2 regions of the Pseudoalteromonas xiamenensis genome follow, and region 1 is predicted to be linked to the other one. Evidence: predicted binding sites of a transcription regulator. Region 1 holds the regulator's gene; the other holds the start of a gene.
What was found. Region 1 encodes LexA, which represses DNA repair genes until DNA is damaged. Its sites were predicted from a motif close to TACTGTATNNNNATACAGTA; they were not measured.

Region 1 (16,553 bases):
TTTTCACTGACACGAACACTGAGTTCACCACTGCTCGCCGAACTGACCAAATGGGCAATTTCTTCTTCCATTTTGACTTCAGCAGTGCGGTCATTCCACTCGACAACGGTACCCACGTATTCTTTACTTTCTGTGAAAATAGGATTTGCTATAAGTGAGAAGGTTCTACCACCCACTTTAATCTGGGTTTTATACGTGTCTTTTAATGTGGCGAGTAAACTACGTTGGTGCGCTGGATTTTTGTGAAATTCATCGATGTTCTTACCAACGAGATTCTTTGCATCAAAGTTAGGTAGATCTTTTCTCAAGTCAGATTCAGCAATACGCATCATTTCTCTGACCGAATTGTTCATATACACAATCACGTTGTTGTTGTCCGCTATCATGGCATTGGCTGCCACATTATCTAGCGCTCGACGAACACGTAAGTTTTCTTCCGCTTGAGCCCGTATCTTTTCTTCTTCAGCTAGCTTTTCGGTCAGATCGTACCATTCCACAACCGTACCCAATCGTTCACCCTCTTTACCAAGCCAAGGTGTTGCAATTAAATCGAACGTCAAACCCGCCAATTTAATACGTGTTTTGTACGCTTGGGTTAACTTATCAAGTAGGCCTCTTTGATGAGCTGGGTTTTTATGGAAAAAATCGACGTTTGTTCCAACAAGTCCATCTACATTGAAATTAGGCAACACCGTTTGAAGCGTTTTTTCATGCGTTTTCAGCATTTTTTCCACTTCACGATTCATAAAGACAATTTCTAAATTCGCATTTGCTATCATCACGTTTGCTTGGCAGATCCGCAAAGCATTGGCCAAATTCGCGTCTTGTTTTGCTATTTCTTCCAACTTTTTGCGTGCTGTAATGTCATTTGCGTACTTTACAACTTTTACAACTCGGCCAGTGTCATCCAATATGGGGGTGTACGTCGCCTGAATCCAAACAACTTTTCCACCTTTGCCGATTCGCTTAAACTCACCAGAATGGAAATCCCCACGACCCAACTTATCCCAAAAGTCCCGGTATACATCACTTTTGGCAAACTCTTCTTCAATGAACATTCGATGATGTTTTCCCACCACTTCAGATTGCTCATACCCCATGACGTTCAAGAAGTTGTTGTTTGCTCTGAGAATCTTGCCTGAAACATCGAACTCAATAGTCGCTTGCGTCCGGTTGATGGCTGTTACCTGCCCTTTAAACTCAGTAATTTCTTGCTTCATCTTCGCGTGGTCAGAACAAAGTGCGATGATTTTTGTGTTTTGTCCCGTATCATTGAGCGCTGGCAAAAATTGCATGCTAACCCAAGTATCAAGACCGCTTGCACTCACTAACAAGAAATCCGCTTGTGTCGCGTTGCCACCCGCAATTTTTGGCCACGCCGTTTGAAATTCTCCCGATTCTCTTGCCGAAGGCGCAAGCAATGAAGAAAAAGGCTGGCCCTTGATGGCATCAGGCATATACCCTAATAAGTTGGAAAAGTTGTGATTTGCAGCAATGATTTGACCTTGTGGTGAAAGTTCCAGTACAGCTTGCGCTCGTTTTAACGCATCCAATACATAATCACCTTCTGTCTTCACTGGTTTCGAACTAGAGAACCACCCCATATTATTCACCTTATCTTCTTGCTATATCTGTAACGTCTTTTGCAAATTCAAAAGCACGACCATTTTTTCACCGACATTAACCAATCCATCGACATACTGAGAACTGGAGGATTCTTGGAAATCAGGCACATCTTTCGCGGTGTCTTCACTAATGCTGTAAACATCCGACACACCGTCAACAACGATCCCCATGGTTTTCGACTGCTCTTTAAAATCCACCTTAACGACTATCACCACAGTTAAAGGGCCATAAGCAATTGGCTCGATACCAAATCGCAGCCGTAAATCGATGATAGGGACAATGGTACCTCGTAGATTGATGGCACCTTTTACAAAACTGGGAGAGTTAGGAATTGCGGTGGCACTGCTCCAGCCTCGGATCTCTTGGACGGATAAAATGTCCACACCGTATTCCTCGCCTGCCATTAAAAACGTTAAGTACTGCTTTTCATCATGCGCTTCACCATGGCCCAAGCGTTGATTTAGCGCAGTTTGTAATGCTGTTTCATTCAACATTAGGATATCGCCTCCGCTAAATTAGGATCTAAGACCAATTCCTGCGAACCGGGTTTACGCAACCCGCTTAGTTTAACTAAACCGCTGATGTCGATAATTAACGAAACTCGTCCATCGCCTAATATCGTTGCACCCGAAATACCATCCACTCGTTTGTAATTGGCTTCTAAACTCTTAATTACGACTTGTTGCTGAGCCAGCAAATCATCAACCAGTAAACCGACTTTTTGATTGTCAGATTCAACAACCACAAGAAGAGACTTGTCTAACTCTTCAATCGCCCCGTCGTGATTGAAAATATCGAATAGTCTTAAGATTGGAATGTATTCATCACGCAGCCGCAAAACGTCTAAGTTTTTGCCGACCCGGCTCACTTTTTTTACATCAATTTGCAAAGACTCAACGATAGAAATGAGTGGAATAATGTAGGTATGCTCAGCCACTTGGACAAGCTGTCCATCGAGGATTGCCAGTGTCAATGGCAGTCGTATCGTGAATGTGCTGCCAACACCTCGAGCAGAGGAAACTTCAACCGAACCATTTAGTGCTTGGATGTTGCGTCTTACTACATCCATGCCGACGCCTCGTCCGGAAATATCACTTACGGTATCTGCAGTGGAAAATCCAGGTCTAAAGATTAATTCGTTTACTTCTTCACTTGAGAGTTCATCGTCTTCGTTAATTAGCCCATTCGCAATGGCTTTTTGTTTAATTTTGTCGGTATTTAAACCCTGCCCATCGTCCATGATTTCAATAACAATATTGCCGCCTTGATGAAACGCATTGAGTGTAAGTGTGCCCACTGGGTCTTTACCCGCAGCAATGCGCTGTTCCGGCGTTTCGATACCATGGTCTAACGAATTTCGAACCAAATGCACCATGGGATCAGAAATTTTCTCCATGACGGTTTTGTCGAGTTCAGTTTGCTCACCTAAGAGTTTCAACTCGACTTGTTTATTGAGTTTTTGAGAAATATCTCGAACTAAACGTGGAAAACGACTGAATACGAAACTAATGGGCAACATGCGAATACGCATCACACTCTCTTGTAGATCTCGCGTATTGTGCGCCAGTTGAGCGAGCCCTTCTTGCAAAGCCGAAATTGTCGAGTCCGTCATATCCTGCTCGCCGAGTTGACTTAGCATAGCTTGAGTGATCACTAACTCGCCGACCATATTAATGAGGGAATCCACTTTATCGATACCCACGCGAATAGAAGTAGAGGTATTATCTTGGGTTTTAGGTGTGCTGGTGCTAGGTTTAGCACTAAGCGCCGGTTGGGCTGCAGCGGTTGCACTTGGTGCCTTTTCTTCTTTTACTTGCGCTGTGATATTTTCCGCTGGCTCATGTTCAATAGTTTCTACACTTTTGGGGGTGTCTTTCGACGAAATTGTTGCCGCAATTTCTTTGTCTAGATCATCGTCGAATTCTTCAAACAAACCACCACATAATTGCACACTGATGTCGGCATCGTCTTCGACCCACTCAAACACTTCGTGAATAGCCGTTTCAGGCGCGGTTGTTGTTAAAAAAAATCGCCATGCCAGATAGCAGTCTTCTGCATTAAACTCATCAAATGGAGGTATGCCATCATGAAACGCCTGCGTTTCTAAATCGCCGAGTTCAGCCAACTCGCCAATCATATAAAGCGGTTCGTTTCCCGTTTTGAACAAATGGGCATGAGGTTTGAAATCGATTTGAAAGGTGAGTTTATCCGGCTCGGCTTCGCTTAATACTTCCTCACCACCAGCCTCAGATTCAATGCCCAATATCGCTTCAAACTGTGCTTTTAGCTTCTGACTTTCTGTTGGGTCGGGCTCTGACTGATTTTGCAACGCAGAAAGCATGGCACGCAAACAGTCCACAGATTGCAATAACAGATTGATGTGCTCAGACGTTAGCTTTCTGCGACCATCACGTATCTGATCCAAGAGAGTTTCAAGTACGTGCGTAAAATCAGATACCGATGTAAAACCAAATGTTCCACTGCCTCCCTTAATGGAATGAGCAGCTCGGAAAATGGTGTTAATCGTCTCCGAGTCTTCTTCACCAGGGCGGAGGTTTAGTAACTCCGCTTCCATCGCATCAAGTCCTTCGAAGCTTTCCTCAAAGAAAACTTCAAAGAATTGGCTCAGATCGATACTCATGGTCGCTCCTTAAATTTAGCGAATCACTTTCTTCAATACAGCCAACAGTTGTTCTGGGTTGAATGGTTTCACAATCCACCCCGTTGCACCCGCAGCTTTGCCCTCAGACTTTTTATCTAATCCAGATTCAGTCGTCAGCATTAACAACGGCGTAAATTTATAGCTAGGGAGTGCTCGGAGCTCTCTGATGAGGGTAATGCCATCCATCACCGGCATGTTTACGTCAGAGATAACCGCGTCATAGCCTTGTTGCTTGGCTAGACTCAATGCTTCACTGCCATCCTTTGCTTCAGTGACATCGAAGCCCGCCTTCTTTAGGGTGAAACTTACCATTTGACGCATAGATGCCGAATCATCCACCGCTAAAATTTTCTTCATACCAACCTCTTAGAGTTCTATTTGCAGGTTTAAGAATTCGCTAAGCCCTAAATCTTTTACTGATTCACTAAGTGCTTCACTTTTCCCATGCCAAACCACTTTATGTCCGACAGAAAGCAACTGTTTTTGTAACGCACAAAGCAATTGAACCGTCGCCGTATCGACTCGAATAACGTCAGAAACATCAACGGTTATATCCCGCACATCGTGAATTTCATGCAAGAGCTGCTGATGTAATTCTTCCACGTGCGAAACTGCTAATTCTGAAGGAAGTTTTAACATGAGTGCTGCACTTTCCTTGTAAAAGTTTTATATAAAATTAGCTTAGACTGAGATCGTAAAATTGCCACAAAAGATCATTGAAAAGCTAAAAACAATTAACGTGTTAGCACAATAATACGCAGTAAATCAGTTAATTTGAGTGAGGAAGATCAATATTGCGAAGAAATGCTGTTAAAATCTTTGACTAATTTAGAATTATCGACCAATGGAACTTGGCCAACAGCGAACTCTGGCTTAAAAATAGCCGTAAGCTCGCCTTTTGGATTGATTAAGGCGATAGATGCACTGTGATCAACAGCGTACTGTTCTTGAGTCGTATCCCCTATAGCGTAAATTAGCCCCAAACTACGCACAAATGGGAATAACACCTCATGCGCCGCCGTAGCAGCGACAATACCTTCACCAAAATATGCTGCATAGTCAGCACGCTTTTGTTGCGTGTCTCGATGTGGATCAACCGACACAAACCAAATTTGTACATTTTTTTCTTTTACTTGTTTTTTAGCTGCCGCTAACTTCGCCAGTGTCATTGGACAGATATCTGGGCAACTTGTATACCCTAAAAATAGCCACGTCCAGTGTCCTTCTAGCTGGGCATTTCCAATCACGTTTCCTTGTTGATCGGTTAAAGAAAATTCAGGGACAACTTTAGGTTGCGAATAGAATAAGGTCGTTTCAGCCAGTTCAGGTTGTACTTTTGTACAAGATGCCAAAACTAATAATAATAACGCCCATATTCCTTTGCTCACAGTCAAACCCATTTATCAACAAACAGAGCAATAAAGAGTACCAGTAAATGAACAATCGAAAAACGGAAAAGTGACATTGCCATCAAATCAGTGCCATTACGGTACAATTCAAATGCTTTAAGTAAAAACATGCCATTTAGAATGCATGCAACGCCCAAATAAACCCCACTAGACATACCGATTAGATAAGGCAAAACACAAACAAGTGTCAGCAATACGGTGTACACAAGAATACACAGTTTGGTGAATTCTACACCGTGAGTCACAGGCAACATAGGAATATTGGCTCGCGCATAGTCGTTTCGTCTAGCTATCGCTAATGCCCAAAAGTGAGGCGGTGTCCAAGTGAAAATAATCATCACCAGTAGCCAAGGTTCAGCCATAAGTTCCCCTGTTTCGCTGAGCCATCCAAGTAATGGGGGCATTGCCCCTGCAAGACCACCAATAACAATGTTTTGAGGCGTCGCACGCTTTAGGTAATAAGTATAAATGACGGCGTAACCCACTAATGAAGCAAGCGTAAACCATGCACATAACCAATTACTAAAGACCACTATCGTCAACGTACCAAGCAACGCTAATATCAATGCGAAAGCGACCGCGTGTGACGCGCTTAAGCGTTCCGTAGCAACCGGTCGATGTCGAGTCCGCGCCATTTGCTTATCAATGTTGCGATCAACAACATGATTTATGGCTGCGGCGGACGCTGATAACGCGCCAATACCAATCAAACTCATGACTTGTTGCAACCAAGTGCGCCCCATATCTGGCGCAAGTGCAATCCCAACCCACGCGGTGATAACTAACATCAATACCACTTTTATTTTGCAGATAGCTAAATAGTCTCGACTACGGTTTATCGCTGGCAGCAAGTAATGATTTACTGAATTAACATACGCCATAAGATCTCCTCACGCTTTACAGCGAGCTAAGTAGCACAACCGCACGGTTGCGATTAGCAGCATGGCTGCCATAAAGTTGTGAAATAAGGTCAAATGCAACGGAAATTGCCAGTGTACTATTGCTGCGCCTACCGATACTTGAGTAATCAACAGAAATAGCACTATTCGACCTGCATTTTTAAATAACTCCGATTTCGCGGCTACAACAACTCGACATGCTGCAAAGCCCAACAAAACCAGCGTAACCATAGCCCACACTCGATGAATAAAATGTATTGATAATCGCGTTTCGAAAGGCAACACACCGTATTCATAGTTTGCAGCCCCTACAGGCAAATGAAATAAACTCTCCAGGGAAAATAATTCGATGTTTTGGCACAGCGGTAATCCAACACAATGAGGCGCCGCGTAGTTTGCCGCAAGCCATCCGCCAAGCGCAATTTGAACAATAAGCGCGCTCAGCGCTATAAATAAAATGCGGGATTGACGTCGGATTTTAGGTTCGTCGATAAACAATAAATGATTGCTCAGTCTCAAATACAATAGGGTCAGCAATGTTAATATCGAGAACCCGCCTAGCAAGTGACCCATCACGATGAAAGGTTGTAAATTCATCGTAACGGTCCACATACCAAGCAGAGCTTGAAATACGACTAAAACTAAAATCGACAGCGCTAACTTAAGTGGAAGTGGCTTTTCAGTTCTCCGACGCAGTGCAAGAAGAGCAATCGAGAGAATGACTAAGCCTAACGTTCCAGCAAAGTAACGGTGGATCATCTCCAACCAAGCTTTACCATGTTCGATCTCACTGTCTGGGAAGGCCTGCAAAGCAGCCGAGATCTCATGATGTTCATCTGGCACCGTCAAAAAACCATAACAGCCAGGCCAATCAGGGCAACCAAGTCCTGCATTATTAAGGCGTGTATACGCACCTAATGTTACAACCACCGCAGCCAGCAAACACGCAAACAAGGTGACATACTTATACTTTCTTTCCATGGTGACTCCTTAGCTGGAACGCGCGTAGTTCAACAGTTTTTTTAAATCGCTCAGTAGTCCTTTTTGAACGAGCCGATTTGTTTCAGGATCGTCGTCAAACGGATACTGGAGTACAACCAACCCTTTGTTATCAACTAAATAGAGATTAGCGGGTGATAGTTGAAGTGAGTTGTCGATATTTGCAAACGGCAAGGTTTTGTCTTCCTTACCTAAAATCGCGATGTCGACGTCTTTTTGCAGCTTCCCAAGCGCTACGAACAGCGCTTCTAATGAGGCCTTTTGCGTAGCACACGCCTGTTGACATGTTTCTGGACTGTTTAAAAGAATAGTCCAGAGTTTGCCATCCCGGTGCTTAAGTTCATCTATGTGAAGGTCGCCTTCAACAAACCGACCGTAGTTTGTCGTACCGGAAGGAAACCAACCCGAATGCAACGCGATATAGGCCGCAAACAACGGCAATCCGCAGCAACCAACAAAAAGCCAAAGCGCTTTATTCTTCATTTATTAAGCTCCTTTGTTGAGAGTTAAACGCAACGAATGCGACGATAAACGCGGCAAAACCAAGCAATAACCATTGCAAGGCATAGGCAAAATGTTTCTGTGCTGGCATCGTCGAAATTTGGAAATGAGGGGTAAGATTCGAATTTAATTGACCCGAGGCATAGGCGACCATTGGCAATATGGGGCGCTTTAACTGGCGTTCAAAAAAAGAAAGATCAATAAACTGAACTAGTTGTGGAAATGTGGGATTCTGAGCAGGTTCATCCGCTAACGTAAACCCCTTGAGATCTTTTGATTTAAGTATCGAGGTGAATACTGTCGTTAAACTAGCTACGCTCGGGAGATCTGATGGCGCTTCACGAAGCCCCTGCGCGGGAACAAAACCCACATTCACTATAATCAACGCGTGATTTGACAACTCAAATGGCAAGAGCAAATCGAATCCCGATTTACTCTGCACGACTTGATTGTCCAATAACCACCAATGCCCTTCTACCCACCGCCCTTCTAGCATGGCCGCTTTACCATGTAGCGATTCGTTATTCACCATAGGTAACGCATTTATATCGAGAACCGCAGCATCAGAGGTCGCCAGCAAAGCTTCCTTTTCAACGCCTCGTCGATATTGCCATATTGCGAGACACAGGCAGGTAATGACAACGCATATAGCTGCCAAAACCATCCAACTTGCACTACGCTTAGAAGAATCAATGTTACTCATGTAGGCACTCTATGATTATTAAAATTATTATCGTGCTCTTGCTCGGCTTCGTATTGTTCAATCTGTTCCGCGCGCTTTTTCTCATGGTCAGTGGAAAAGCGGGTGATAAGCCGATGTCCTATTTTTTGGGAAGACGCGTCCTATTTTCTGCCATTGTGCTTGCTTTTATTTTAATTGCGGCAAAACTGGGGTTGATCCACTTCAACCCCAATCCACACCACGTCAAAGAACGTATACAAACACAAACAAACATAGCCACACCACATCAACAAAATGCCAGTACCAAGCTGCTGCTTGGAACGCAAAATGTTGTTTGCTGTTAAGGTGACCATTGAAAATGCGCAACCACACGACCGTAAGGAGAATTGTCCCGAGCGTCACGTGCATGCCGTGAAATCCTGTTAGCATAAAGAACGTGTTGCCATAGATACCTGATTGCAGCGTCAAACCAAGCTCATGATAAGCATGCATGTATTCTTCAACTTGAAGTGCAAGGAAGCTAATACCAAGCGCAATCGTTAAGCCCATGAATAACTTAACCTGACCGCGCTTATCTTGCTCAAGCGCCTGATGGGCAAAATGGATAGTGACGGACGAAATCAATAACACTAAGGTATTCACCAGTGGTAACCCTTTCCACTCCATCGCTTGTGTCACTTCACCGCCTGGTGTCGTCAGCAGCGGCCAAATTGCCTCGAAGGTCGGCCACAAGACTTCGTTTGTCATCGCATTGTTACTGCTGCCGCCAAGCCATGGCACTGAAAACACGCGAGCGTAGAAAAGCGCACCAAAGAACGCTAAGAAAAACATCACCTCAGAAAAGATAAACCAGCTCATTCCTTGTCGAAACGACTGGTCCATTTGTTTTGAGTAAAGGCCGCCTTGCGATTCCGAAATCACATTTCTGAACCAACCGACCAACATAAAGAGCAAAATTGCTATCCCTGTAAACAGTAAATAATGCCCATTCCCGCCATCGCTGTTGTGTTGCATCACCGTCAGACCGGCACCAGAGGCAATAAAGAACAACGCGACAGCGCCAACAATAGGCCACTGACTTTGTGCAGGTACGTAATAGTGTTGATAATCTGAGTTACTCATCACTGTTCTCCATAGAAAACACCGACTCTATCGGTGATTCTAATACTAGTTGCTGACTTTGCTCGGTTATATCAAACAAGGTGTAAGACAAAGTCAGCTCTTCGATTTCATAAGGCAACGCGGTGTCTAAATAAAACATCAGTTCAAACGTTTGATGTTGGCCTGCTTCCATCGGTTGTTGGTTAAAACAAAAACAGGCCATTTTATGAAGATACTTAGAGGCAATTCCCGGTGATACCGAGGGGATCGCCTGCATTACACGTGCTTCTTGGCTTAGGTTGGTCGCCGAAAAGGCCACTTTGGTAATTTCACCGGGTTGAATGGTGACCTTAAAGTGCTCGGCTTGAACGGAGAAAGGCGCGCCTTGTTGAGCATGCGTAGTAAAGCTGACATCGACAAACCTTTCGATGTCAATTTGTTGACTTGCTTGCGCCACTGCCAGACTCGGTTTTCCATTGAGCCCAGTCACTTGGCAAAACACGTCGTAAAGCGGTACTAACGCAAAAGCAAATGCAAACATACCAAGGCTGGTAAGCACTAACTTTTTCAACAACGCGCCATGCATTACTTGATCTCCGGTGGCGTGCTAAAGGTATGGTACGGTGCTGGAGAAGGGATTTCCCATTCTAACCCTTCAGCTCCATCCCATACTTTGGCTGGCGCGGGCTTGCCACCTCTAGCGCATTTAAAGACAACATAGACAAACAACAATTGCGATAAACCAAAGGCGAAACCACCAAGGCTGATAATGGCATTGAAGTCGGCAAATTGCAGTGCGTAATCCGGAATACGCCTAGGCATCCCTGCAAGTCCAACGAAGTGCATAGGGAAAAACAGCACATTGACACTGACTAGCGATAACCAAAAATGCCACTTGGCCAAGGTTTCGTTGTACATGTGCCCCGTCCATTTCGGAAGCCAATAGTACGCCGCAGCCATTATCGAAAAGATGGCTCCTGTCACCAAGACATAGTGAAAATGCGCAACAACAAAGTAAGTATCATGGTATTGGAAATCAGCCGGTGTGATCGCGAGCATAAGCCCAGAAAAACCACCTAAGGTGAACAACACAATAAAGGCTATTGAAAACAACATCGGCACTTCGAAACTAATCGCACCTCGCCACATTGTCGCAACCCAATTGAATACTTTCACGCCAGTCGGTACAGAGATAAGCATCGTCGCATACATAAAGAAGAGCTCACCTGTCAGCGGCATACCGGTTGTAAACATATGATGGGCCCAGACAATAAACGACAACAGCGCAATGGATGCCGTTGCATACACCATAGAGGCATAACCAAAGAGTTTCTTACGAGAGAAAGTCGGCACTATCGTTGAGATCACACCAAAAGCAGGTAAAATCATGATGTACACTTCAGGATGACCAAAGAACCAGAAGATGTGCTGAAACATCACCGGATCTCCACCACCTGCGGCGTTGAAGAAGCTTGTGCCAAAGTATTTATCGGTTAACACCATCGTTACTGCCCCTGCCAACACAGGCATTACGGCAATCAACAAAAATGCAGTAATCAACCAAGTCCAAACAAATAAAGGCAGCTTCATCCACGTCATACCAGGAGCACGAAGATTAACAATCGTCACGATTACGTTGATAGCACCCATAATTGAACTCATGCCCATGATGTGAACTGCAAACACAAACAATGCCGTGTTGTCATTGCTGTATGTGGTGGAAAGCGGCGCATAGAACGTCCAACCAAATGCCGGACCACCGCCTTCCATAAACAAACTGGCGAGTAGCATGATGAACGCAAAGGGTAAAATCCAAAAACTCCAGTTGTTCATGCGAGGCAGCGCCATATCTGGTGCGCCAATCATCATTGGTACCATCCAGTTTGCAAGACCGGTAAAGGCTGGCATTACAGCACCAAACACCATTATCAGCCCATGTACTGTCGTCATTTGATTGAAGAAATGAGGTTCAACCAATTGCAATCCGGGTTGAAATAACTCAGCGCGGATCACCATGGCCATGGCGCCACCTATGAGAAACATGGTCAACGCAAAAATAAGATAGAGTGTACCGATGTCTTTGTGATTGGTGGTAAAAATCCAACGTTTAAACCCAGATGGCGCGTGGTGATGGTCATCATGCCCATGGTCGTGCGGATTAACGATGCTACTCATTGTCCTGCCTCCTTATCGGCATCCAGTCTCGCTTGTACTTGGCTTGGCTGTACGACATCGCCAGTGTCATTGCCCCAGCTATTTCGCTTGAATGTAACTACCCCTGCAATTTGTTTGATAGAGAGTTGTTTTGCAAAAGATTGCATTGCGGTGCCCGGACGACCATGGAGAAGAACGTCGATGTGATCATTAATAGGACCAAGTACTACTTTACTGCCTTTTAAGGCTGGGAAAACGCCTGGTAATCCCATACCGGTAGGTTGATGACACGCAGCACAGTAAGCCATGTAGACTTTCTCACCCTCCGCCATTAGCTCCTCTTTCGATAAGGTTTGATCAAGCAATGCCGCACTAGCTGCAGCCGCTTGTTGTTTTTCAGCCTTTTGTTCTGAGAGCCACGTATCGAAAGATTCCGGTGACACGGCTTCGACAACAACGGGCATAAAGCCATGATCTTTACCGCACAATTCAGCACATTGGCCACGGTAAGTACCTTCTTCATTAACGCGTGTCCACGCCTCATTGATGAAACCTGGATTGGCATCTTTCTTCACTGCAAAATCAGGTACCCACCAAGAATGGATAACGTCATCAGAGGTCATTAAGAATCGAACTTTTTTTCCAGTTGGGATAACCAGCGGTTTATCTACTTCTAATAGATAGTGTTCACCTTTTTCGGCTTTATCCGCGATTTGGTCCTGAGGTGTGGCGATAACGGAATAATAATCTACCCCTTCGCCCATATATTCGTAGTGCCATTTCCACTGCGATCCGGTTATTTTGATAGTGATGTCTGCTTTAGAGGCATCTTCCATCGCAATCAAAGTTTTTGTTGCGGGAACTGCCATTGCAATTAAGATCACAAAAGGAATCGCGGTCCAAAGAATTTCGACTTTGGTACTTTCATGGAACTGGGCAGGGGTCACCCCTTTTGATTTTCGGTGATGGATAATTGCCCAGAACATCGCAGCAAACACCACCACACCAATGACACAACAAATCAAGAAAATGGTCATGTGTAAGTCATATACTTGCTGACTTATATCCGTAACCCCTTCTCTCATGTTGTAGGCGCTATTCGCTAACGCCACTGTTGGTGCAATCCCTGCAAGCCAACCTACTGCAAACCGATACGCTTTCATATGACGTCTCCTTCAATTGCCTTACGAAGCGCGTTCAGGCAATCGTTATTATTATTGGATGACTGTCATAGTATGAGACCGAGGTCTTATACCAACTGCACGACTATTAACCAATTAGTCAATTTTTGAACAATTAGCAAGTAATGAAGGTTAATATGTTATGAATGGGTAATTTTTTGCGATGACTTGGAAATATATCTGGTAATGAACAAGTTATGTAACGTTATTTGAAAAAACAAAATAAAAAGCCCTTCAAATTTGCTTTGAAGGGCCTAAGATAACTCACACTTTTGGATGGTTTGGCGAAATTACATCCATTGATTATTTCTAATTACGCCAACGGCCAGACCTTCTACCGAAAAACTTTCATGTTCAAGATCAACTTCTATCGGAGAAAAATCTTCATTTTCAGCATGTAAGTACACTTTTTTGCCGATTTTCTCAAACCGCTTAACTGTAACGTCTTCTTCTACGCGAGCTACGACAACCTGTCCATTTTGCGCAACTTGCGTGCGGTGTACTGCGAGCAAATCACCATCTAAAATGCCGATATTCTTCATACTCATACCGTGTACGCGGAGCAAGTAATCCGCCATCGGTTTAAACATTTGCGCGTCAACTTTACAATGGCTTTCGATGTGCTGCTCGGCCAAGATTGGTTCACCTGCAGCAACACGACCGACAAGTGGTAAACCTAATTGTTCAGGTTCATCTTCTTCGACTAAACGAATACCACGGCTGGCACCCGGAACCATTTCAATCACGCCTTTTTTAGCAAGTGCTTTTAAATGCTCTTCTGCTGCGTTGGCGCTTTTAAAACCTAATGAATCTGCAATTTCTGCTCGCGTTGGCGGCATACCCGTATCGCGGATAAAAACCTTAATCAGTTCGAAAATTTGTTCTTGGCGTTTAGTTAACGGTCGCATATCACTGGTTTTCCATACAGTACAATTACCTGTGAGTATATACAGTTATTTAAAAATCGCAAATTTAATACCAAAGAACATAAAACCCATGATGAAAAATAAAAAAGCAGGCTTTACCCTGCTTGTTCGTCGTTTTTTGCTGACTAAAAAGTCATCTCGGGAATGTCTCCATCAACCACGAGTGCGCCTGCCGTTTTACGGACAATTTCCTCGACACTCACGCCCGGTGCTCGTTCGAGCAAATGAAACGCGCCATTCTTTATTTCCAGCAACGCCAAGTCAGTCAGCACTTTGTTTATACAACCAGCGCCAGTTAACGGAAGTGAACAGCGCTCAAGTACCTTGGATTCTCCTGCTTTGTTGGCATGCGTCATTGTACAGATGATGTTTTTTGCGCCGGCGACCAAATCCATGGCACCACCCATGCCTTTCACTAACGTGTTGGGGATCATCCAACTCGCGATATTACCGTGCTGATCAACTTCAAATGCACCAAGTACGGTTAAGTCCACATGCCCGCCACGGATCATCGCAAAACTTTCTGCAGAACTAAAAATTGCCGCACCTGGCACCGTCGTCACAGTTTCTTTGCCTGCATTAATGAGATCCGCGTCGAGTTCTTCATCCAGCGGGTATGGACCCATTCCCAAAAGTCCATTTTCAGATTGCAACATCACGGCTGTATCAGGAGGTACGTAGTTCGCTACCAACGTTGGGATCCCGATACCTAAATTAACGTAGTAGCCATCTTGCAATTCTTTCGCCACACGCATGGCCATTTGTTCTCTTGTTAATCCCATGTCACCCCCTCACCATGCGCTTTTCGATGCGTTTTTCGAAATGTCCTAGGATCACGCGATCAACGTAAATTCCTGGCGTGTGAATTTCACTTGGCGCTATGTCTCCAGGTTCAACTAACTCTTCGACTTCCACAACGGTTATTTTTCCAGCTGTCGCGGCCATTGGATTGAAATTCATCGCGGTGTGGCGGTAAACACAATTGCCAAAACGGTCGGCTTTCCACGCTTTAACAATCGCAAAATCGCCTGTGATGCTTTCTTCCATCACGTATTCACGACCTTGAAACATTTTGTGAGGTTTGCCTTCTGCGACCATTGTGCCAACGCCTGTCGCCGTAAAAAACGCCGGGATCCCAGCGCCGCCTGCACGCATTTTCTCAGCAAGCGTACCTTGTGGTGTCAACTCCACGTCTAAATCACCATTCAACAACTGCTGTTCAAATAACGCATTTTCCCCCACATACGAGGCAATCATCTTCTTGATTTGCTTGTCTTCCAATAACACACCCAAACCAAAACCATCTACACCACAGTTATTCGAGACAACGGTCAGTGCGTTTTTACCTTGTCGCTTTATTTCGGCAATGAGCCCCTCCGGAATTCCGCATAAGCCAAATCCACCCGCTATCACGGTCATGCCATCTTCAAGCCCAGCTAACGCCGCTTCGTAGGAATCAACCACTTTATCAAAACCCGCCATACGTACTCCTATTGCACTGTCCAACCACCGTCAATAACAATGGTTTGCCCTGTGATGTTTCTCGCCAGAGGGGCGACCAAAAATTGCACGCTATGGAAAATCTCTTCCACATCGATAAACGCCTTTTTAGGCATTGGCGCCAGCATGATACGGTCAACCACCTCTTGTTCACTCATGCCATGTTCTTTGGCTTGGGCCGCAATTTGTTTTTCCACCAACGGCGTTTTTACATAGGCGGGGCAAATGGTGTTTATCGTTATGTCGAACTCAGCAGTCTCAAGCGCCATGACTTTTGATAACCCAACCAAACCATGTTTTGCCGCGACATAAGCCGATTTGTATTTTGACGCCACCAGCGCGTGAATAGAGCCGATGTTAATAATGCGGCCGAAGTTCTGTTTGCGCATGTGTGGCAATAACGCCTTGCTTAACATCGCAGGCCCCGTCAACATAACGGCCTGCAACATTTCCCATTTTTCAAGCGGATAATGTTCAAGCGCTTCAACGTGCTGGATACCCGCATTATTAATCAGTACATCAATAGGACCGAGCGTTTGGGTAAGATGCACAAAACGTGCGCTGTCCAACATGTTTAAGCCAATGCCTCGTGCCTTAAACCCTTTCGCAACAATCTCTTGAGCTGTTTCTATCGCTTGGACTTCATTAACATCACTCACCACAACATCAAAATCTAATGCCGCGAGTCGATGCGCAAGGTGCTGGCCGATGCCACTGGCTCCGCCGGTAATCAATACCTTCTTCATCTCATCACTCCGCTAAAAAAGCCGCAATTTCAGCTTGCTTACTGCTGATGGAGAACAACCCATCTAAATGGCCCCACCCTCCATTTATTTCGCTGATAGACACCGATTTATTCATCTGTTTAAGCGTGTCATAGAGCGACCTTACGCCTTCAGGGCGAAGCAATAAG
Region 2 (16,553 bases), on a different replicon from region 1:
AAAGGGACCAGGTTATGGTTCATGGAGCCAGCCACCCAGAATCAATTTCAACAATGCTTGGCAATTTAAGCCAAGTACTAAATTTAGGTAGGCTCGCGTTGCATGTCCAAACATGAACCTAATTCACACCATCAACGACAGGAAGTTTAAAATGAGTAATGACACTATGTTTCCAGCGGGTTCCGTCAAATTTGGGATCACGCCTACTGGTTGGGTAAACGATGATTTTCCAGACATCGACATCGGTATTCCTTTTGGTCAAATTGTTAGCGAAATGGCTTTAGCAGGGTTTGAGGGATGTAGCCGCGGTCACAAGTATCCAACGGATCCTGTTGTACTCAAACGTGAACTTGATATTCGCAATTTGAAAATGTCAGAGCCTTGGGTCAGTACTTATTTTACGATTAATGAGATGTACCAAAGTACGCTTGAGAATTTCGACAGAGAAATTGAATTTATCAAACAAATGCAAAGCGGTGATCTTGTGCTCGCTGAATTGGGTGGTTCATCACATCAACAACCAATAGCGTTGGTGCCTAATGCGCCGAAGTTTAACGATGATCAATGGAAACGACTTGCTGATGGTTTAAACACCTTAGGCCACAAAGCAAATTGTTGTGGTGTGAAAATGTGCTATCACCATCACATGGGAACGGGTGTAATGACCATGGACGAGATTGGACGATTAGCAGAGCTGACCGATCCTGATTGTGTACATTTATGCTTGGATACTGGGCATCTTCATTTCGCTGGAGGCAATAACCTCGAATTTATTAACTTGTATAGTAACCGCATAAAGCATGTTCATCTGAAAAATATTCGCCAAGATGTGATGAACTATAGCTTAGACAACAACCTTTCCTTTAAAGAAGCCATATTACGAGGTGTCTTTACAGTACCGGGCGATCCTGCAGGGTGTCTTGACTTCAAAGAGATCTTACAAGCGTTGGCTGATAAGGATTTTGCAGGTTGGCTGGTCGTTGAAGCGGAACAAGACCCAGCAAAAGCAACGCCATTACTTTACGCTCAAATGGCTCGTAAATATTTGCGAGAAGTGATTGGTTTGTAACGCCAAGGAATAGGAGCAAACGCACATGCAACAAAAAATAGACATGTACTTTAGCTTTTTTATGTTCGGGTCCAACTTTTCGATTGAAGATGGTGACTTTCTAGATCAGGCGATAGTCCACATGCGCCATCTAGTTTCGATGGGATACTGTGGTTTTGAATTTCACCCAGGTCGAGAACAGACAACATCTTACAAGTACCCCACCTATGAGGAGGAGCTTAAAGCGTACCAAGCCTTTCGTAAGCGGATGGATGAAGAAGGCTTTAGCAACATTAAAGTGGCGACAAACGTAGGTGCGACACCCGATTGTGACCCTAGTTCATCCTGTAAGGCCACTCGCGAAGCTGGTATCGCTTATCTAAAGTCACGAGTCGATATTACCAAGGCGCTTGGTGGAGAAATTATGATGGGGCCGATGGTCATACCGTATGGCGGCTTTGTCGTGAAGGCTCCAAATGGTGAAGAGGTATGGAGCGATAGTCTGCAAGATGAGCTAGCAAAGCGCTATGACACGGCGAAAGAAAGTTTTGAAATTCTCGGCGAGTACGCTCAGTCACAAGGTGTAAAGCTCGCGATAGAGCCAATTAGTCATTGGGAAACTCCAGGTCCCAATAAACTAGCACAATTGATGTCATTTTTAGACACAATCGAGAACCAAACGGTTGGTGTCGTACTCGACAGCGCTCAAGAAGTTCTCGATGGGGATGGACCAACGGTTTATGCGGAGCAGATCAAAGCAATTGCCAGCCAAGGGCGTCTTCATTATGCGCAAGCTTCACCACCAGATAGAGGTGATTTGGTGAATTGTTGGTTGCCTTGGGAGGATATTTTTACGCCCATTCTAACGCACTTCAATGGGCCTATTGCAGTGGAAATTTTTAATGCTGTAGGTGGCTTCGATCATGGGTTAAGGCTGTCTCGTCGAAAGTATTGGATTCCAGAAGTGGATAAGCCGAATGAGTACCCCAACGCCTATGAAGTGGCTCAACAGGCGCATAACTACACATTAGAACGGCTGACACGTATTAAGTGTATGTTAAATGTCAAGTAATAAGCACATAACCCTTTAATGTACATATTGTTTTTACGTGTGTCTGAAGCTTAAATGGTTTTCAATATCCAAAGGACGTAAGCTGTGTTTGCGTCCTTTTACCAATCACTTTAGGCTTTTTTACCGTAATTGTGCGTTTATTTCATTCCAAGCAGCTTAGATATTTTAATTTGTTGAGAATAATAGGTAGTTATATTTTTATTGTAGATTAACGATTCATGCTCAAGTTTATAATTTATTTGGTTGGTTTTATCTTAAATAGGTATTTAATTTTTGGTTGTTTTTTAAGTGGCTTTTATTATAAAGATAACATTTCATGAAGGGGTTGTAATTTTAAACTTCAAGCGAAAGTTATATAGTGAAAACTTCTATTCAAGAGTCTTAATGCCTATTTTCATGACGAAATTCAACTTTATTTGGTTCGTAAGAATGTTTGTTGATGACCTTTGAACTAAGTCAAGGCCATCAAAAAGCTAAGTGTTACTCTTTTTCACAGGCATAAAAGCGCTTTGACACTTTATCTTCGCTTGGTCCTGCTCCATTATTGCCACCAAAAACATTTGGTGTGTTAGGCGAAAGCAATTTAGATTTATCATTTGATAGAGATTTTAATTCTTTTTTCTTAAATGAAATTTTCATAAGTTTTCCTTGTTATGTATTTAACATGGGTACTTTAGATTAGTTAAATCGAATTGTAAATGCTTTATCTGATTATTTGTAAAAAGTGAGGGTTATGTTTCTTTTGTGTTTAGAAAGTGTGTGCGCGATTATAAAGATAACAACAGTATTCCTTGTTAACAATTAACTTAAAAAGTTTTAGGATTATTGAATCGTTCATATTTGAATTAGAAAATTTTATCAGCCTCAATACCTTTCTAGCTTCAGCCAAGGGAAGCATAGCAATTTTGAGCAAGTTCGTTATACTGTTTAAAAAAACAGTAATGAGCCGTTATGCCTCAAGTCATCTTGCCTGAAAAGTACTACTTAACTCATTTTAATGAACTAAGGCATTTTATTCGCTGTACCAGTTTGTCACTGTTAAATGAAGCACAATTGGCACGGTTTCATGCTCTTGATACGTTGTCTGAAGATGCCTTGTGCTTGCTCATTCGGCTGTTCTCTCGTAAGCATCAAGTTTTTGAACAATCAACGCTTATTTATAAAGAAATAGATGATGTACCGACCCGAATTTTAGAGCTTTTTGAGAGTGGATGGGTTTGTACCTTAAGTTCTGGATACATTAATGAGTTTCTGCTGAGCTTAAATAAAGCTCAGCTTCAAGCGTTGTCCTGTGATTTGAACTTAACGGGAATAAGCAAATCAGCGAAGAAAGCGCAATGGCAGGCCTATCTGACTGACACACAATACAGTGAGTTGATTGTAAATAGTGAGTTTGCCAAACAGTTTATTATTCTGGGGTCACAAACTGATTTTGATTACTGGCAGTTTCTGTTCTTTGGTTCAGGCTCTGGACAAATTAATCAATTTTCATTACGTGACATGGGGATTTTGTCTACACGACAAAACAAATCAGAATTTCAGCAAGCGCGCTTCGAAGATATTACCGTTGCGCAATTTGCCTTTAACTTGTCGCAGTGGACAGCCATCAGCAAAACGATGGTTGAAGAGGCGTTGGTTTCAGCGGCTCGCAGTGCGCTCGATGCTTTGAGCGAGTTAAAGCACATTGATGATCCCTCGTTAATTGAGCGTTATCACCATCTACTCCTGCGAATGTCTACGAAGTTAGAGAAAATCGATGAAGTACTCGCAGAACACTGTATTTTGCAAAGCGAGCACCCTAAAGCAATTGAAAAGAAAATACGGCGACATTTCCAAAATGGCGATGTTGAAGCATGTAAATCGCTGCTTGAAGGAGTGATGGCCGAGCCTGAAAACGAAGAGCTGATTTTGTTTGCTGAAGATTTTTGGCAACGCAAATTTGAACACAAACGAACGAGCGTTCTCACTGACGTACTTCGAAATAATGTGTCGACCCTAGCAATCGATGAAGCTTTTAAGAATCAAGTCGAGCAAGGCGTATGTGAACATTATCATCGGCTTGGATGTTCCGCTATGCATGTTGAAAATACCTTGTGGCGTGTTCTATTTGGTTTGGTATTTTGGCGTGAATTGTACGAGCATGAAAAGTCAGGTGTGTTCAATGAATTTCAGCGGACACCGAAAGTCCTAAAACAAAACCAGTTTTATCGTGTTTTAGAAAATGAAGTGAATACACGTTTAGCGTCAATTCAAACGTCAAGTGATCTAAAGAAGCTCTTAATTGAACACTCCACACGCTATTTTGGTGAACCAAACTCGCTGTTTTACTGGCATTCAGAATTGCTAGAGCCCTTAATTCTATTGCTTGAAAATGCACCTATCGAGTCTATAAAAGCTCACCTTTTAGCAATGACGAAAGATTTCAAAGGATTAAAAGATGGTTATCCTGATCTCGTCATTGTAGATGGATCGGGTCTTCGTTTTGAGGAAATAAAAGCACCGGGAGATGTCCTTCGACGAAACCAGCTCGTTTCAATCCGAGCATTAATTCAGGCAGGCTTAAAGGTTGGGGTGCAAACGGTTCAATGGCAGCTCGACCCCAAACAGCCATACGTAGTTGTTGACCTAGAGACGACCGGTGGAAAAGCGCAAAATGATCGAATTACTGAAATTGCCATCGTGAAATACAGAAACGGTGAAATTGTGGATTCTTGGTCGAGTTTGGTTAACCCCGAGCGGAGAATTCCTCAATTTATTATAGGGCTTACTGGAATTAGTAATGAAATGGTGCAAGGTGCACCGACATTTGGCGAAATCATGGATATCGTTGCCGAGAAACTTCAAGAGGGGATCTTTGTTGCGCATAACGTCAATTTTGATTACGGATTTCTGAAACAAAGTTTTTTAAGGCACGGGCGGACCTTTCAAAGACCGAAACTTTGTACGGTTCAGCTTGCTCGAAAATTTTTACCAGGTCACGCATCCTATTCGTTAGGTAAATTATGTGCTGCACTTGACATTGAACTACGTGACCATCACCGAGCGCTTGCGGATGCTACAGCAACTGCGCATCTACTTGGGCTAGTCAATGAGCAGCGCTTTGCAAAGGATAAGTGACAGGAAAATACACGAGTCCACGTCGAGCTGTGGACTGTACCCTGAGCCAAAGTTTGTACCCCATTCAATTCAAATTAGATGTTTGATTGTATTCTCCTGTGCGGAACAGAATCGCAACGACTAAAGCTATTCTCTAATATTCTGACTGCATGCAACCCTAAACGCTTTGCTCGATAGATGGTGAACTACTTCGCTTTTTTCTCACAGTATTAAAGCCATTTCATTAAGTGGATTCCCGCTTTCAAACATATATGCAAAGGAAAAGGGTGCAAAACTAGATGCATAAATCAATTTACTTAGCATGCTAATTAAGTTATATTGCTTAGCATGCTAAGTAAATTAAACTTCCAATGACTCAAGAATTATCAACCTTTATGCAGCTTTCACTTGCCGAGCAGTTAGGGCGCGTATCCCGATTGTGGAAATCTGTTGCGGACAAAGCATTGGCACCGCTCGGTTTAACTCATCCAAGATGGACTGCGCTGTTAAAGTTGCAGCGTTTGGGCGATCACTTAAGTACTAAGCAATTGGCGGAGGCTTTGGAAATCGAATTACCCTCGTTAATGCGAACACTTTCGCAACTGGAAGAGCAAGGGTTGATTACGCGCCAGTGTTGTTCGCAAGACAAGCGCGCGCGCATTGTGAGTTTAACGGCTAACGGCAAAGTACTTTTGGAGAAAATGGAATCTGAGATTCTGCGCGTGCGGCAACATATCTTGGCCGATTTGGGTGAGCAGGAGCAAGCTGCTTTTGCACATGTGCTTAGTGTAATTGCAAAAAATGCGCTAGAGCAACTGGCTGCTTTTAATCATGAGGAGAAACAATAATGACGCCCGATCAACAATTCGCTCGTTGGATTCGTTTCGCCAGTGCTTTTTTTGCACTGGTATTCGGATACTTTTTGATTGCTGATCTGCTCATGCCTGTGACACCAGAAGCGATGGCAACGCGAGTGGTCACCAAAGTCGCACCTCAAGTTAGTGGTCAAATAGCAAAAATTTATGTTGCCAATAACCAACAGGTTCAAAAAGGCGACAAGCTATTTTCACTAGACAGCGCTCCTTTCGAATTAGCTGTTAAACAGGCGAAACTCGATATTGAGCGAGTTGAACTTAACAATGCGCAGCTAGATGCGGCGATTGCGGCAGCAACAGCACAAGTAAATGCAGCTCAAATTGTAGCGGAGCAAAAGCGCCGGGAAGCCTCTCGATTAGAAGCTTTGTTTCAACAACATGTGGTTTCTACGCAGATCCGTGATGATGGGCAAAGTGCAGCGACAGCAGCACAAGCCAACTGGGTTGCAGCAGAAGCAAAGTTAAAAGAGTTGGTTGTTTCGCGTGGAAAAACCGATGATTCAAACCTAAATGTTCAAATCGCGCGCAATGCGTTGGCAAAGGCGGAATTGAACCTCTCTTATACATATATTGTCGCTTCACATAGTGGTGTGGTGACGAATCTGCAGCTTGAATCAGGTACTTATGCTGCCGCAGGGACTCCGCTCATTGCGCTTGTAGCGGATAACGTAGATGTTGTTGCAGACTTTCGCGAAAAAAATCTTCGGCAAATTCAATCTAAACAATCAGCCTTAATTGCATTTGATAGTCGTCCTGGACAAGTATTCACTGCTCAGATTCAAAGTCTTGATGCCGGTGTTAGTAACGGCCAAATTGAAGCAAATGGACGTTTAGCGACGCCAACAGTGTCAAATCGCTGGGTTCGCGATGCACAGAGAATGCGTTTGCATTTCACGGTAAATGATGAAAACGCCAATACACTGCCATCAGGTGCTCGAGCAACCGTTCAGCTAGTACCTTCAAACACATTTTTAGCTTGGCTTGCCCGTGCGCAAATCCATTTACTCAGTGCTCTCCATTATATTTACTAAGGTAAAAGAATGAAGCTTTGGACTCATCCTATCAATCAGAACGATATTCGCCAATGTTTGCGTATCGCAGGTGGGGCATCGATTGGATTCACGGTGAGTAAAATATTTGGTTGGAATTTCGGCGTCTTCTTTACTGTCTTGCCAATGTTGTTATTGGGTTTAGTCCCAGTTATGTCTGCACACGCAGCTCGACAGCTCGTCGCGTCAGGCATTGTGTGCGCACTGGAAGTGGGCATTCTTGCAGGTGCACTTGCGTCTCACCCTGTGTTGATGACGATCGCGGCTTTTTTGCTTTTTGCCTATAAATTCCATTGTATGGCTAAAGGACCGCTTTTCCTGTTTGGCGCGACAGGCGTGATAAGTTTAAGCATTATGTTGCACTTTCAGAGTTACCCGTCCACAGGTTTGAATGAACTGGTGTTTGGTAATTTACTTGCGGGTGTTCTTTCTGTCGTGATTGCCTATTTGATGGGTTATGCACTACCTGATGTGGAAACGCGGATAGCTCCACCTATACCAGCGGTAAAACAACCCAGTCAGATCCGGCATGAAATGCTATTAGGAGCAACAGTAGCGACCTTGTCGTTCATCGTATTTCAAGTATTGAATCTCAGCGACTCTATGTCTGCGCAAGCTACAACCGTGTTATTGCTGTTTCCAATGAATTGGAATGGCGCGCTTAATTACGCGAGAAAGCGAACTATGGGTACGATACTTGGGGTGAGTTTTGGTCTAGCTGTGCAGCTATTGCTCTGGGGGTGGTCGGACATATTATTGTTAGTCGTTCCTTTACTGTGGATTGGCGCGATGTTTTTTAGCTATATGCATGTCAAGGAATCAATGGGCTCAGGCACTGGTTTTGGAGGCCTCACCACGATAGGGATCTTGTTTGGCCAATATTTGGCCCCGAACAACGATTTGGTGTTTAGTGCAATGTATCGAATGTCTAGTGTGCTGGTGGCCATTGTAGCAACTTTGATGGTTGTGTATGTTATCCATCGCATTTTGAATCAATTCAGTGCAACTCGATTTAAAGTAAATTAGGACGAATTACGCGCAAAAGGGCATGCGGTAATGATACTAAAACAAGAGAAAAGTGTTTTGCTGATTATTGATATGCAAGATAAATTGGCCAAGGCAATACCTGATTTTAGTGCGGTAACACACACGCTTTTCAAAGCCGGTCAAATAGCCGATAAGCTCGATATTCCTTGGTTGGTCACTGAACACTATCCTGAGGGCTTGGGTAAAACCGTAGAAAAGCTGCAACATGAAAATACGTTAGTGAAATATTCTTTTGCAGCACCGGTACCGGACATTTTAACTAAGCTCAATGACGAATCGAAAGACACCTTTGTGCTGGGAGGAGTAGAGAGTCACGTTTGTGTCTTTCAAACCGCGTTAGCCCTGCTCGAGCAAGGGAAGAACGTTTGTGTGTTAAGTGACGGCGTGGCATCACGTGACAACGGGCATCGGTTGCAAGCATTCAATCAACTACAAGCGTTAGGCGCTTGGATTTTGCCGTTGGAGAGCGTCGCCTTTATGTGGTTGGAAAACTGTCGCCATCCTGAATTTAAATCCATTCTAGCATTGATTAAGTGAGTTTATTTTGAGTGCCGTAGTCTATCCGAAGACATTGAAATTAATCAAAGGGTTGCAGCTAATTACAACAATGTGGATTGTGTTGTTTTTTACGCTGAAAAGTGTAACTGTTTGGCAACCATATTTAATCTATTTAATGCTGGCAAATCTTGTTGTTATTGCCTTGTTTTGGCTCGATAAACGCCGCGCAGCCAGCCAGCCTCAAGCCCGTATCTCAGAGCGGATGCTCGTGGCCGTCAGTTCATTTGGGCTTTTTATTGGTTCTTTGGTCGCGAGAAAGCTGTTTAAACACAAATCGATTTCGTTGAAGTTTAATATAAAGCTACTTGCCGCTCAGTTAGTTGTAACGTTGTTCACGGTCGGTCTGGTTTGTTTCAAACTTGTTGAGTTTCCATTGCTTTAGGGCATCTTGAGTGCGATGCACTATCGGACTCAAGATGATTACTGGTTCCAAATGTTGATATGGACTACTCATGCCATTCGTCAATTAATGACCAACGCTTTACTCTGATCTGGCTATTTTGACCAAGGATCCAGTAATTGTAAGTGTTTGAAACCGTACCATTGGTTTTTTGAATTTCCAGCCACCCATTGATGTAACTCAGCAAATCCTGATTGTATCGTGCAACAGCAAGTCCGATAGGGTAATGACGTTCAGCACCTTTTGGCACAATGACGCCAAATTCTGGATAGAACATACTCCAAGCAAATCCGGCTTCAGCACTCACTACGAGCGCATCATACTTTTCAGGATGATCAAAGTAGGCTTTGATGTTGGGGATACTCACCGGCTTGACTTGCGGGTAGCTGTTTTTAATTTTACTGAGTAATGCCCCATATTCTACATGTGCTAGTTTTAACTCTGTGTGATTAAGTACATCCTCTCGCTTTGCAAATCGCTTTAATTCATGGTCTTTTGCAACGAGGGCGAGTTGTAAGGTCATTACTTGATTTGAGAAACGTACTCTGGTTAGATCTTTGACGTTTATCTCCAAACCAGACATTGCTACGTCGAAATAGCCTTTGTTCAAGTATTCCGTCAAATCTGGTTTTTTGAACGGAATAAACTCAACCTTTACACCTAAATCTGCGGCGAGTTTATGTGCCAATGCGATGTCAAATCCAACCAACTCACCTTTTTGATTAAAGTATGAAAAGGGGACATTATCGGTTAAATACCCTACGCGTAAAAGGCCCCGCTTTTGGATGACATCCACATTGGTTAGCGCCATATCGCCAAATTGATACGATTTTGGTACGTGATTCAATACCGCTGCCGGCACAGTATCGGCAACCACCATATTGGCAATAACTTCGTCTGCGGCCTGTGTATTTTTTGCCAACCATTGGTTTACAGTAAAACTGGCAAACATACATGCAGGCAAAAGAGCAACTAATAAACTGACATAATAAAAAGAGCGAATGCGTTTAAGGTGTAATTGTTTGCGTACGTAAAAAATAGTCATGAAGACGAAGGCGAAGATGTATACCACCGTAGTTGGAGAGACGACTTTTGCACTGAGGACGGACATAGAAAGATAGAGTTGGTAGCTATCTGCTGGGATTTTAAGTACATCGAGCAGATAGGGTATGGCAATATGGACGTTGGCAAAATAGCTCAGCATTGCACTTAAAGTAATATTTGGAATTTGCTCAACCCCAATAGGATTGCCGGTTAACCACGCAGCAAAGGTAACAAACAACAGCGTGGTTAGTTTTCCAAGACTCGGGAAGGTGTAAGCAATTGGAACCAACACTTCTGCAATATGATCCGATGTTTCGTCACTTTGCTTGATTCTACGCAAATGACTTTTAATGCCTTCCGTGATAACGGGCAACACGATAAACACATTACCTGTACTAAATGCGGTGATCCAAGCGTTGCGTAAAACAAAAATAAAGTCGCGATATTTTACAGGGGTAATTGCTGCAACCAACATGGGTAGTAACACCAACATTAAATAGACCCCAAGACAGATAACCATTACCCAGTAAACTTGTAAGTTAGCGAGTTCAGCCTGGCTAATGGTCCCAGCCGTACTGGCTGTCATTGCAAAGATACCGACAGGGAAAAGAGCGATGATCTTCTTTGAAATGACACTGAGTCCTTGACCTACCACATCAAGAACATCAAGTAGAACATGTTTACTTTGATTTGGAATAAGTGCCATACCGAGCGCGATACAGAAAATCACAAGGGCGGGTACGTTTCCTTCAGCCATCGATGCAAAAGGATTGGCGGGAATGTACTGAGCAATAAAGTCGATTTGAGGTGCTGGTGCGACTAAGGCGGGAGAGAAAAACGTGCCTGCATCATGTTTTGGTAACGTGAGTGAAAAGGCCCATATTGCAGCAAGCCCAATAGTCCAAAGAAGAAACATCACCAAAGTAGCTTTGCCAAGAACTTGTTTCACTTGTGCTTGGCTAAATTTACCAAGGCCAACAATAAGACTGACCACAATATAGGGGAAAATGGTGATTTGCATCAATTTCACAAAGCCAGTGCCGAGAGGCTGCAAAGCCGCCATTCGCTCACCGAAAAGTAAACCGGCCGCGATACCAAGGATCAAAGACCAGAGCATCCAATTAATGTTTTTAAAAAACGCAAGAAACGAAGACATATGAACAAACTGAGAAAAAAGAGCGGGATTATACTCAGTTTAGCTTAAAACAAGATGAATCGAGTAATCGCAAGTAGTCAGTATGTACAAATGAAATGATGAATAACTAGTCGATATTGCGAACCGGTATTTGAATGGTAATACTGGTGATTTTACAAAAGCCCATGCTGGCTGATTAAAGGAGCGTGCGTAAGCATCTAGATACTAGCGAGCGTTCTGATAGAAATAAGCCAGTAACGGTACTGGCTTACCCAAAATCGGTTGCAGTGTAATTAATTACAGGCCGATTTTGTGATCCAGAGTCACTTCACATGGTGCAGAGTTTGTAGAAAACCCTGATTGAATGAACAAGCGGTCACCTTGCTTAAGGTTTAATAAGATGTCACGTGTGTTGTTGTAACGACGTTTAGCTGTTTGATCATCAAAATTAGTTGACGCATCTTTGTTCACATCGTAGTAAATGTGACACCCACCAGTAGCGCCTTCGTTTGTTGTCCAGTTGAAGTTTACTGAATAGTTAGAGATATTGTAGCTAAACTTAGCAACTTGGTTTTGAGAGAAACTGTCTGTAATGTCAACGTAAGTCCAGCGAGCCTGAGGAACACCCGGACGAGGTTGTTCAGTGATACTAGTGCCCAAAGATGATTGTGCTAGAGATCCGAAAGAAGCTGCAGTCATTGAAAGAGCTAGTAAAAGCGTAGATTTTTTCATTTAAAATTTCCTTATTGAATTTAGAGTGTTAAGGGTGCAACCCAATAACAGGTACAATTGTTTAATTTTAGGGAGTAAATGTAAACAATTAATTTACGGAAATTTGCTGTTACTTGAATTGAGCGTTCAGAAAAGAAGGTTTCTACGATTGTTTTGCGGTGCATTGTGGAACTTGTCGAGAGTTTTTTATACTTTTGAGATAATTAGGGATAATAAAAACAGGGCAATCTGCACGTGATGTTATTGTCTAAACAACGGGGTTAATGGGTAATTTAGGTTTTCAAAGGGGTGTACTTGATAGAGTGTAACATGACAATGTTACTCTAAAATATGCAGCGTAATTACGACCGTCTCTGAATTGAAATTCAGTATTCAGTTGTTGTTATGGTTAGGCTGTTGTGGTCAATTCAATTTGCGTGAAATTGAGAACTGGCCACGACACGATAATTGAGCGCAGCCGCATATCCATCTATTAGGCAATCTTATTCAAGATTTTATCCATAACCCATGAAGTATGAAGTGCCGTTAGGCCAGTCGACGGATGCGTATTGTTGTTTAAAAGTGCGGAATGGATATTTTCTACATGAAACTTTTGGATGTGTTTTGGGTATGGGTATTGTAGTTCAACGACGCCATTTGGTGTAATGATCTTCGCATCTTGGTCTCTAAAAATGGAAAATCGAAGTTCACCCGCGCTTCCATACACAACAACTTCGTCGACTCGAGTGTAACTGCCAAAATTCCAAACCCCTGTGCCAGTTACGCCAGATTCATGTTGCCAAGTTGCAGAAACCGAATCGTAAGAAGAATACAGTCCGAGCTGATTACAGCCTATCCCTTTTGCATCAGAATAGTCGCCGAACAAGTACGCGAAGATGTCCAAACCATGACTCGCAAGGTCGTCAAAATAGCCGCCCGTTGCGATACTTTTATCTGTGCGCCAATTATATTCTTTTGACCTGTCGAGTTCAGAGGCAGGTCTACAATAGTGCCAAGCAACATGTCTAACCTTGCCTATTTTTCCTGTGTCGATGACCTCTTTTATCGCGTTAAATAATGGGAGGGAACGGCGGTAGTAGGCAACAAAAAGCGGAATATTTCTTTTTTCAAATGCATCACAGATCTGTTGGCTTTCTTTAAAACTGGGGGACAACGGCTTTTCTATACAACAAATTTTCCCGACATCCGCGACAGCCAGCGCATACTCTAAATGAGTATCTGGTGGTGTAGCGATGTAAACCGCATCAATATTTGGATCAGAAATAAGCGCTTCAGCTGATTTGTGGACATGAGATACATTGTGGCGTTTTGCATAGTCAAGAGCGAGTTCGTGGTTCCTCCGCATAACGGCATAGATTTCAAATCCGTCCGTTTGCTGATAGGCTGGTACGCTTTTTACTTCCGTTACGCTACCGCAACCGATCACACCCCAACGTAAAATGTTACCTTGCATCTTTTGAGTCCTTATTTATTAAAATATCCGAACGTAGTTACCGTTCTTCGTGCTTGTCGAATGCACCACAAAATACAGCTACAATGGCAGTAAGTAAAAAGACAGCGGTGTCATTATCATTCCTGTTGTCCGCACTGAGTATTTAATGAGTAGGAAAAAATAAGAGAGTGCGTAGGCCCTTTCACGGTCATTATCAAGAAAAATGAAAATCATGTAAATAATGAATTTTAATTTCATGAAAATGCAATGCTTTGGAATAAAAGGAGCGTTTATTCAACGTACTCTTTCAACCAAAACCCACTGGCAAAGTTTGAAAATCGAAGCGATACGGGTTCATTTGACTGCTTGTTAGGCATGTTTTGATAAATTCAAAGTGGCTGTCACACTCATTCTTTTATTTTATTAAGGCAAAAAATTAACACCACTTTTTTTCCCAAACAGACTAAAATACTATTGAGCATTTTTCAACATAAAATCATGAAGGCACTTACCACCATACTTTAGTTCTGCAGTTACATATATAGTTTCATTTGAATCAAGAACTATTTTATGTTCACCAGTAAAAACAGCCCTCTTTTTTTCTGGAGACCAAGTTAACAATAACTCATAACGATATTTCTCGGAAGTCAGCGTTAAACTGAGTTTCTTATCTCTACCGCCATATGTCCAAAATTTACGTACGCCATTTCCAATTTTCAAGCAGTCGCTTAAATCAACCAACGCAATAGCTTTATAATCGGACGTTACTGTTCCATAGGTTTCAAAGGTTCCATTGTAGCTGTCCGGATTATTCATAAAGTCCATATAAAATTCTTCGTGATTTTCTCCAAATAAAGACTTTTTCGCTTGAAAAAAAACAAACTTGTACCTACTATTATAAATAACAATGTAACTTGAGCTATTTTCATTTTTTATCCTCATAAAACGAAAAGGTATCGGATATTTTTTACTATTCTTTCGTTTAGGCTACTTCTTTCTGGAGAGGTGAGACCTATTGAACCTTTGATGGTCACCAAAAAATCGAGTAACACCTTAAATACTATTCTTTATTTTATTATGGCCTATCTTAAAGTGGTGGCTATAAGTTACGTTATTCTAAATCATGTCAGGAAAATAAAGAAGCGGGTGGATTTTTTAATGTTAAATAATATTAGAAAATATAGATTTAACATCCTTTGTATGTCAATAATCAGTGCTTATAACCAACTGTAAGTTCAAGGCGAATAGGACGAAGTTGTCGGTGATTCAAAAGGTCTCTCTGTAAAGTGTTTCTCTTGAAGATTTACATTATAAAGGCCGCGTCGTTATTGCGAGTTAATAAAATGGCTTATCTTAGCATGAATAACAGAGCGTCAGCGTGATTTTATAAATTTGTTGGTGCTAAGTTGAAAAAGGGCGCTTTGGCCCTTTTGTTATCTGATGTGAAAATAGGATAATCGTGCCGTTTACGTTAAATTTGACTATTTTAATTCAGTTATGCTTTATACGGATCGCAAACCGTTTGAAACGCATTGTTTATTTCACCTTGCAGAGGGCTTTCGACAGCGTTTGATTGATCATTTAAGGTGATTAAATCCACTTTGGAAGATGGTGTTAAAAACTGGAAACGTTCTAGATCAACCCACACAATGTTAGGCGTTTGCGAATTCTGGAAGAAGTATTTCAGACTTCTATGTGTTGCCACGGTTGTCCACAAGGTGTTCGAAATATTCGGGCTTTTGGTGTCTGTAAAATTATAGCCAATAGGCACCGATGCACTTGCCGCGACAGTGCGAGCTTGAGCTATCGATTCAGAGTCGCTTTCAGGAGCATTTACATGATTTATATAGAAGCTCGCACGTTCAAATCGGTCTGTTGAAAAGGCTCCGCCCGGAATGGTGTGGCTTGGATGTGGGTTTTCTTCGCTCCATTGCCATTGCCAATAGTCGTCAAGTTTGAGTTGCGCATCATAATTAGGTTCATTCGTCATGACTTTATAATTAGCACTTTCGTGGATATGAAATTTGCCTTTGTAGACTTCGAGAATGGCCGAGTTGCCTGTGGCATCGGATAGAGATAAATGGACCGTTGCGGATTTATCTTGACTGTGTGGTACTTTATCACCAATGAGTTGTATGTCGCCTGCACTAAACGATTTTACGACGTCTTTAACAAATACAAAGTTGTCTAGCACATACTGAACCCAACGTAGCACGCTCAGTTGTTTTGCAGAGCCACTTGAGCTTACACCGTCATAAGAAGCATTGGTGTCGTATAACGCATTTACAACAAGGCCCATTTCGTTCATGCCATCAGAGGATGCCCAACCATTGCAATCGTCGCCTACCATAGCAACAACACTGCTGTAGCTTGATTGCCATTTAAGTGCTTTGGCGCGCTCTTCCGGTTTGGTTGAAGAAACGCCTATTTTCTTTAAGCCTTTTTCAAAGACAAATAAGCTGGTTGGCAATACATACATCCAATCCATGTTTCTAGCAGTAGTTAAATATTGAAAATTGATATTGTTAAATACGCGTGTACACATAATCGACCTCGATAGTGATGAATTTCCTTTTAGAGACGGTTTGAGATTGCCGTCGGTACCGAATTAAATACTAGGGCGATTCGATTAAAGTGGTTATTACATAGAATTACAGATGAGTTTTAAGGTGTAAAAGAGGCCACAACGTGACCTCTGCGAAGTTTACTTATCGAGTTTCTAAATCCTTTTGAACAAAACGTTGTAAGCGCGTTTGGTCTTTCAATTCAAGAATGTTTACTTGATAAGGACCCTTAGCACCATTTGGCAATGTAAATCGTATCGGCAACGTATCGGATGTTGAAAAGTCCTGTGCGGCTTCCGACGTTGCAAGCGCGATTTGTTTGTCATCACGGTAACCCATCAACGTCGCGACAACACCGTAGCGACCTTTTTGTAAGACATTTACCGAAACCTCCGCGTCAACGTATTTTGACGTTTGTTCAGTTAACGCGAATGCATCAATTGACGCGCTTTCAAGTTGATGCACGAACGGCAAACGAATACTGCGTTTGACATCAACCCC

Region 2: NI389_RS17720 (exonuclease domain-containing protein) is a predicted target of LexA. The motif match lies at 3,042-3,061, and genes of this name have one in related genera.

Annotation. Positions count from the first base shown of each region.
Region 1 covers NZ_CP099917.1:2,329,991-2,346,543, reverse strand. The annotation lists gene NI389_RS10895 (methyl-accepting chemotaxis protein) at 1-1,604, opposite strand, end outside; gene NI389_RS10890 (chemotaxis protein CheW) at 1,626-2,120, opposite strand; gene NI389_RS10885 (chemotaxis protein CheA) at 2,120-4,267, opposite strand; gene NI389_RS10880 (response regulator) at 4,283-4,645, opposite strand; gene NI389_RS10875 (STAS domain-containing protein) at 4,655-4,927, opposite strand; gene NI389_RS10870 (SCO family protein) at 5,077-5,676, opposite strand; gene cyoE (heme o synthase) at 5,679-6,578, opposite strand; gene NI389_RS10860 (COX15/CtaA family protein) at 6,588-7,577, opposite strand; gene NI389_RS10855 (transmembrane cytochrome oxidase associated protein) at 7,587-8,078, opposite strand; gene NI389_RS10850 (SURF1 family protein) at 8,068-8,799, opposite strand; gene NI389_RS10845 (DUF2909 domain-containing protein) at 8,811-9,122, shown strand; gene NI389_RS10840 (cytochrome c oxidase subunit 3) at 9,022-9,900, opposite strand; gene NI389_RS10835 (cytochrome c oxidase assembly protein) at 9,893-10,465, opposite strand; gene ctaD (cytochrome c oxidase subunit I) at 10,465-12,054, opposite strand; gene coxB (cytochrome c oxidase subunit II) at 12,051-13,196, opposite strand; gene lexA (transcriptional repressor LexA) at 13,505-14,122, opposite strand; gene NI389_RS10815 (3-oxoacid CoA-transferase subunit B) at 14,266-14,922, opposite strand; gene NI389_RS10810 (CoA transferase subunit A) at 14,924-15,622, opposite strand; gene NI389_RS10805 (3-hydroxybutyrate dehydrogenase) at 15,631-16,386, opposite strand; gene NI389_RS10800 (E22 family MetX-like putative esterase) at 16,391-16,553, opposite strand, start outside.
Region 2 covers NZ_CP099918.1:131,658-148,210, reverse strand. The annotation lists gene NI389_RS17740 (hypothetical protein) at 1-91, shown strand, start outside; gene iolE (myo-inosose-2 dehydratase) at 152-1,069, shown strand; gene NI389_RS17730 (sugar phosphate isomerase/epimerase family protein) at 1,095-2,120, shown strand; gene NI389_RS17725 (hypothetical protein) at 2,601-2,759, opposite strand; gene NI389_RS17720 (exonuclease domain-containing protein) at 3,072-5,237, shown strand; gene slyA (transcriptional regulator SlyA) at 5,588-6,064, shown strand; gene NI389_RS17710 (HlyD family secretion protein) at 6,064-7,122, shown strand; gene NI389_RS17705 (DUF2955 domain-containing protein) at 7,132-8,166, shown strand; gene NI389_RS17700 (isochorismatase family protein) at 8,197-8,724, shown strand; gene NI389_RS17695 (DUF1294 domain-containing protein) at 8,732-9,127, shown strand; gene NI389_RS17690 (cation:dicarboxylate symporter family transporter) at 9,192-11,345, opposite strand; gene NI389_RS17685 (hypothetical protein) at 11,622-12,056, opposite strand; gene NI389_RS17680 (Gfo/Idh/MocA family protein) at 12,529-13,509, opposite strand; gene NI389_RS17675 (hypothetical protein) at 13,960-14,313, opposite strand; gene NI389_RS17670 (linear amide C-N hydrolase) at 14,984-16,033, opposite strand; gene NI389_RS17665 (DUF4785 domain-containing protein) at 16,197-16,553, opposite strand, start outside.